Regions from separate parts of the Leclercia sp. GHBNCSD genome, predicted to be linked through region 3. Evidence: predicted binding sites of a transcription regulator. Region 3 holds the regulator's gene; each other region holds the start of a gene.
What was found. The regulator PurR, encoded in region 3, represses purine synthesis genes. The targets are predictions, from matches to a motif close to CANGCAAACGTTTGCNTG.

Region 1 (2,200 bases), on a different contig from region 3:
ACTACGGTTCATTCGACTACGGTCGTAACTACGGCGTGTTCTATGATGCGCTGGCTTCTACCGATATGTTCGTTATCTGGGGCGGTGACTCCCTGGCGGCAACCGACAACTTCATGACCGCACGTAGCACCGGTCTGGCTACCTACCGTAACTCTGACTTCTTCGGTCTGGTTGACGGCCTGGCAGTAGGTCTGCAGTATCAGGGTAAAAACGAGTCTGGCCACACCACCAGCCGTCAGAACGGCGACGGCGGCAGCTACTCTCTGGGCTATGACTTCGCTGAAGGCTTCAACGTAACCGCAGCCTACTCTAACTCTGACCGCTCTACTGCGCAGAGTGCAGACAATAAAGGCGAACGTGCTGAAGGCTGGGCAACCTCCCTGAAATATGATGCAAACAACCTGTACGCAGCAGTAATGTACGGCGAATCTCAGAACATGACCCGTGAAAACGACGGCGAGTTCGCGAACAAGACTCAGAACGTTGAAGCTGTGGTTCAGTACCAGTTCGACTTCGGTCTGCGTCCATCCGTGGGTTACGTACAGTCCAAAGGTAAAGATCTGACTGGTCGTAACGGTTTCTCCGGCGGCGATGCTGACCTGGTGAAATACGTAGAAGTGGGTACCTGGTACTACTTCAACAAGAACATGAACGTGTACGCTGCGTACCGCTTCAACCTGCTGGACGACAACAACTACACCGAAGCAACTGGCCTGTCTACCGACGACCAGGCGGGTGTAGGTATCGTTTACCAGTTCTAATCAGTACACCACTTTGTTATATGTCTAAAAAACAGGGCTTCGGCCCTGTTTTTTTATGCCTGAAAGCAAAAAATGGCGACTTTTGAAAAGCCGCACGCTTTTTGTAGCAAACGGTTGGCATTTTGTAGAACTATCGTTAACCTGATAGCGGATTTCACTTCCGTAACCACAATGGAACTTCGTCATGTTTGAGAACATTACCGCCGCCCCTGCCGACCCTATTCTGGGCCTGGCCGATCTGTTTCGTGCCGATGACCGCCCCGGGAAAATTAACCTGGGTATTGGTGTCTATAAAGATGAGACCGGCAAGACCCCGGTACTGACCAGCGTAAAAAAAGCTGAGCAGTATCTGCTGGAAAATGAAAATACCAAAAACTACCTCGGCATCGACGGTATTCCGGAATTTGGTCGTTGCACCCAGGAACTGCTCTTCGGCAAAGGCAGCGCGATTGTCAGCGATAAACGTGCCCGCACGGCGCAGACCCCTGGCGGTACTGGCGCACTGCGCGTGGCAGCGGATTTCCTTGCCAAAAACACCAGCGTAAAAACCGTCTGGGTGAGCAATCCGAGCTGGCCGAACCACAAGAGTGTCTTTAACTCTGCGGGTCTGGAAGTGCGTGAATATGCTTACTACGACGCGGCCAACCACTCTCTGGACTTCGACGGCCTGCTGGCCAGCCTGAGCGAAGCGCAGGCGGGCGATGTGGTGCTGTTCCACGGCTGCTGCCATAACCCAACCGGCATTGATCCGACGCTGGAGCAGTGGGAACAGCTGGCGAAACTCTCCGTAGAAAAAGGCTGGCTGCCGCTGTTCGACTTCGCGTATCAGGGCTTTGCCCGTGGTCTGGAAGAAGATGCAGAAGGCCTGCGCGCTTTCGCAGCAGTCCATAAAGAGCTGATTGTTGCCAGCTCCTACTCCAAGAACTTCGGCCTCTACAATGAGCGCGTTGGTGCCTGTACGCTGGTGGCGTCTGATGAGCAGACCGTTGACCGTGCGTTCAGCCAGATGAAATCCGTTATTCGTGCTAACTACTCTAACCCGCCGGCTCACGGTGCGTCTGTAGTGGCGACTATCCTCAGTAATGACGCCCTGCGCGCTATCTGGGAGCAGGAACTGAACGACATGCGTCAGCGTATTCAGCGCATGCGTCAGCTGTTTGTGAACACCCTGGCAGAAAAAGGGGCGGATCGCGACTTCAGCTTTATCATCAAACAGAATGGCATGTTCTCATTCAGCGGCCTGACCAAAGAGCAGGTTCTGCGTCTGCGCGAAGAGTTTGGCGTCTATGCGGTGGCATCAGGTCGTGTTAACGTGGCGGGGATGACGCCGGATAACATGGCGCCACTGTGCGAAGCGATTGTCGCAGTGCTGTAAAAACGGTAAGCCGGGCGGCACTGCGTTTGCCCGGCCTACGTGTAGGCCCGGTAAGCGTAGCGCC
Region 2 (2,200 bases), on a different contig from region 3:
CGAAAATGCGCGCCGGCAGTAAAGCCGCCAACAGCAGCAAATCGATGACCATCATGGACGTGAACCCGCAGGCGGTGGTCAGCGTGATGGAAAAACACCAGGTCCAGTGGCTGATCCACGGCCATACCCATCGCCCGGCCATGCATGACCTGACCGCCAACGGAGAGCAAGCCCACCGCGTGGTGTTAGGCGCCTGGCATAGCGAAGGATCGATGATTAAGGTCACGCCCGAAGGCGTGGAGCTGATCGCTTTCCCTTTCTGAAATCCCCCCGCCTGAAAATCATTCAATTTTTTTGAATTGCTCCCGCAAATTGTTTTGATTTTAATCACACTCTGGTCGGCCTATGATTACTCACATCAGGGCAACAACGCCCTACTCCAGACAAATCAGCTTAAGGAATACGACCATGAAATCCATCAAAACTTTCGTTGCAGTTGCCGCACTTTCTCTGATCTCTTTCGGTTCTTTTGCCCAGAGCGTGAGCGCCACCGCCTCTACCATTGACCGCGCCGAAGCCAAAATCGCCGCGCAGGCCGCTAAAGAGGGTGCCGCCTACAAAATCACCAGCGCCCAGTTCGACAACCGCGTGTATATGACCGCTGAACTGACTAAATAATTTAACGCATTGCCGTGCCGCCAGATAAGAGACAAGCGACAGCGACAACAGGATGAAGAAGGAAAAAAGAATGAAAAATATCACTATCGTCAGCGCCCTGCTGCTGGCCGCTTCCCTCACCTCTGGCGCGATGGCCGCCGAGAACGCCTTCTCCACCCCGGAGGCGGGTTCGAATATCGACACAGCAGTACATCAAAATCATATTGATGTGAGCCATGCCTTTGATAAAGAGAGCCTGACCGCAGGTAATCTCCTGTAAAATGTCAAAGCAACCTGTGAAAAGACCGCCTTTCGGCGGTTTTTTTGTGGCAGAAAGCGCGGGATTTTGCCGGAAGTTTTAGCCGCGCAACCGTTTTCCTTGCCTGTGTATCGTGCTATTCTCTGTGGCCTCAAAAGCCGAGAGTTGTGCACCACAGGAGTTTTAAGACGCATGTCTTCCAGCAATAATCCGGCGCGTGTCGCCATCGTGATGGGATCCAAAAGCGACTGGGCTACCATGCAGTTCGCCGCCGAAATCTTTGACATCCTGAACGTTCCTCACCACGTTGAAGTGGTCTCCGCGCACCGCACTCCCGATAAGCTGTTCAGCTTCGCCGAAGGCGCGGAAGAGAATGGCTATCAGGTGATTATTGCCGGTGCAGGTGGCGCCGCGCATCTGCCCGGTATGATTGCCGCCAAAACCCTGGTGCCGGTGCTCGGCGTCCCGGTTCAGAGCGCAGCCCTGAGCGGTGTCGACAGCCTCTACTCCATCGTGCAGATGCCGCGCGGCATTCCGGTAGGGACGCTGGCGATTGGCAAAGCAGGCGCAGCTAACGCCGCGCTGCTGGCCGCTCAGATCCTGGCCACTCATGATAAAGAACTGCATCAGCGCCTGGTCGCGTGGCGTACCGCCCAGACCGACGAGGTCCTGGAGAACCCGGACCCGCGAGGTGCGGCATGAAGCAGGTTTGCGTCCTTGGTAACGGCCAGTTAGGCCGTATGCTGCGCCAGGCTGGTGAACCGCTGGGGATCGCCGTCTGGCCGGTCGGGCTGGACGATGAGCCTGAAGCCGTGCCGTTTCAGCAGAGCGTCATCACCGCAGAAATCGAACGCTGGCCGGAAACGCCGTTAACCCGCGAGCTGGCTCGTCACAACGCCTTCGTTAACCGCGACGTCTTCCCGATCATTGCTGACCGTCTTACGCAAAAGCAGCTGTTCGACGATCTGCATCTCGCTACCGCGCCGTGGCAGCTGCTGAGTGAAAAAAGCCAGTGGCCGGGTGTGTTTGACGCGCTGGGTGAACTGGCGATCGTCAAGCGTCGCGTGGGCGGCTACGATGGCCGCGGCCAGTGGCGTCTGCGCGCCGGGGAAACCGACCAGCTGCCGGACGAGTGCTACGGCGAATGCATCGTTGAGCAGGGCATTAATTTCAGCGGTGAAGTGTCGCTGGTGGGTGCCCGCGCCCACGACGGCAGCACGGTCTTTTATCCCCTGACCCATAACCTGCATCAGGACGGGATCCTGCGCACCAGCGTGGTCTTCCCGCAGGCCAACGCAGCGCAACAAGCGCAGGCAGAAAGCATGCTCTCTGCCATCATGCAGG
Region 3 (2,200 bases):
GGCGATCGGCGCGACCCAGGCGATACCGGTGGGGGGGCGCTACGCGTTTCGCGATATGGGGATGCTGAGCTGGGTCTGCGTGGTGGCGAGCCACCATCCGCTGGCCGCGCTTCCCGGCCCGCTCAGCGATGATACCCTGCGCAACTGGCCGTCGCTGGTGCGGGAAGATACCTCCCGCTCGCTGCCGAAACGGATCACCTGGCTGCTGGATAACCAGCGGCGGATCGTCACCCCGGACTGGGAATCCTCTGCGACCTGCCTGTCGGCCGGGCTGTGCGTGGGGATGGTGCCGGTCCATTTTGCCCGGCCCTGGATAGACAGTGGCAAATGGGTGGAGCTGACGCTGGAAAACCCCTTCCCGGATGCGGCCTGCTGCCTCACCTGGCAACAAAACGACATGTCACCGGCGCTGGCGTGGCTGCTGGATTATCTGGGGGACAGTGAAACGATGAACAGGGAGTGGTTGCGGGAGCCAGAGGTACTGGCTCCCTGAGCGGATCAACGGCGGTAGTCGCGGAACGGGCCATCGGCGACGGAGCGGCGTTCGATCAAACGCGGATGCACTTCAATGGACTGCGACTCTTCACGTTTATTGACGATACGGTCGAGCAGCATGTTGAAGGCGGTCTCGCCCAGCGAATCTTTTGGCTGGTGGATGGTGGTCAGCGCCGGGGTGAAGAAACGGGCGTTGCGCACGTTATCATACCCGATCAGCGAAACGTCCTGCGGAACGCGCAGGCCCATCTCGTCAGCGGCACACAGGGCACCCATCGCCATAACATCGCCGCCGCAGAAAATAGCGGTCGGACGCGGCGTCTGGGAGAGGATCTGCTGCATGGCGCGATAGCCGGACTCCGGCTCAAAGTCGCCCTGGACGATCCAGTTTTCCGGCACCGTGATTAAGGCTTCTTCCATCGCTTTCATAAAACCGGCCAGACGACCGGCACCGGTGTTGCGCTCCAGCGCGCCCGGGATGACGCCGATATCGCGATGCCCGCGTTCGATCAGATAACGTCCTGCCATGTAGCCACCTTCAAAGGCGTTATCAATGACCGAGTCGGTGAAGTCCGCTTTCGCTTCGCCCCAGTCCATCACCACCATCGGGATATTGCGATACTCTTCCAGCATCTTCAGCAGCGGCTCCGGGTATTCCGAGCACATTACCAGCAGGCCGTCGACGCGCTTTTGCGCCATCATTGACAGATAGGCCCGCTGCTTCTCCAGGCTGTTCCAGGCGTTGCCGAGGATCAGGGTGTAACCTTTCTGGAAGCAGTTTTTCTCTACCGCTTCAATAATTTCTGCGAAGTAGGGGGCTTCGCTGCTGGTCGCCAGCAGGCCGATCGATTTGGTGTGGTTCACCTTCAGACTACGGGCGACGGCGCTCGGAGAATAGTGCAGCTCTTTGATCGCTGCCCAGACGTTGTTACGCGTCTCTTCCGCCACAAAGCGGGTTTTGTTAATAACATGTGATACGGTTGTAGTGGAAACGTTTGCGCGTTTCGCTACGTCTTTAATTGTTGCCATCAGATGTCACTCCAGACCATATCTTAAGCTCCTGAAAAACCAATAGGTAAACGTTTGCCTTCACTCGCCCTAATTGCGCAATTTGAATTGCGGTACGCCGGGAAAACGACACAGGACGTCAGGAGGGGGTCAATGGCCGGTACGCTAATAAATTTAGCGTGGAATTTTGGCTGATCTTGACCAAAAGGGGAAGAGTAAAAATCGATATCAATCTAAATCCAGCAAGATTTTTACCCTGAACTGTGCAAAAATGAGCAAGCTCACTCTTCGTAGGGTGATTAAAAGGAGAAAAATTGATGAGTACCGATCTTAAGTTTTCGCTGATTACCACCGTTATTGTTCTGGGTCTGATCGTTGCCAGCGGTCTTACGGCTGCGCTGCACTGATATTTGCGAGGGAGCTAACGCTCCCTCGTCTCCCTTCTGCTATTGTTACGCGTCCGGCAAAAATCTTTTGCCAAATTGTTAACTTCTCATTTTTTGTGATTGATGTCATGCTTTCGCCTTCATTGTTCTGTGTCGCCTGACGACACGGTATCCGGAGTTGAAGTATGAAAATCAATTTTCCGCTGCTGGCCCTGGCCATTGGCGCATTTGGCATCGGCACCACCGAGTTTTCTCCAATGGGACTGCTACCGGTTATCGCCCGGGGTGTGGATGTCTCTATTCCCGCTGCG

Region 1: the regulator PurR is predicted to act here: its motif matches at 865-882, upstream of ACT3IC_RS01500 (amino acid aminotransferase).
Region 2: the regulator PurR is predicted to act here: its motif matches at 961-978, upstream of purE (5-(carboxyamino)imidazole ribonucleotide mutase).

The regions. Positions count from the first base shown of each region.
Region 1 is NZ_JBQVYO010000001.1:278,759-280,958, forward strand. It holds gene ACT3IC_RS01495 (porin) at 1-761, shown strand, start outside; gene ACT3IC_RS01500 (amino acid aminotransferase) at 946-2,136, shown strand.
Region 2 is NZ_JBQVYO010000001.1:771,005-773,204, forward strand. It holds gene lpxH (UDP-2,3-diacylglucosamine diphosphatase) at 1-263, shown strand, start outside; gene ACT3IC_RS03790 (YdgH/BhsA/McbA-like domain containing protein) at 409-618, shown strand; gene ACT3IC_RS03795 (hypothetical protein) at 689-877, shown strand; gene purE (5-(carboxyamino)imidazole ribonucleotide mutase) at 1,049-1,558, shown strand; gene purK (5-(carboxyamino)imidazole ribonucleotide synthase) at 1,555-2,200, shown strand, end outside.
Region 3 is NZ_JBQVYO010000002.1:335,768-337,967, reverse strand. It holds gene punR (DNA-binding transcriptional activator PunR) at 1-493, shown strand, start outside; gene purR (HTH-type transcriptional repressor PurR) at 499-1,524, opposite strand; gene cydH (cytochrome bd-I oxidase subunit CydH) at 1,821-1,910, shown strand; gene ACT3IC_RS21955 (MFS transporter) at 2,075-2,200, shown strand, end outside.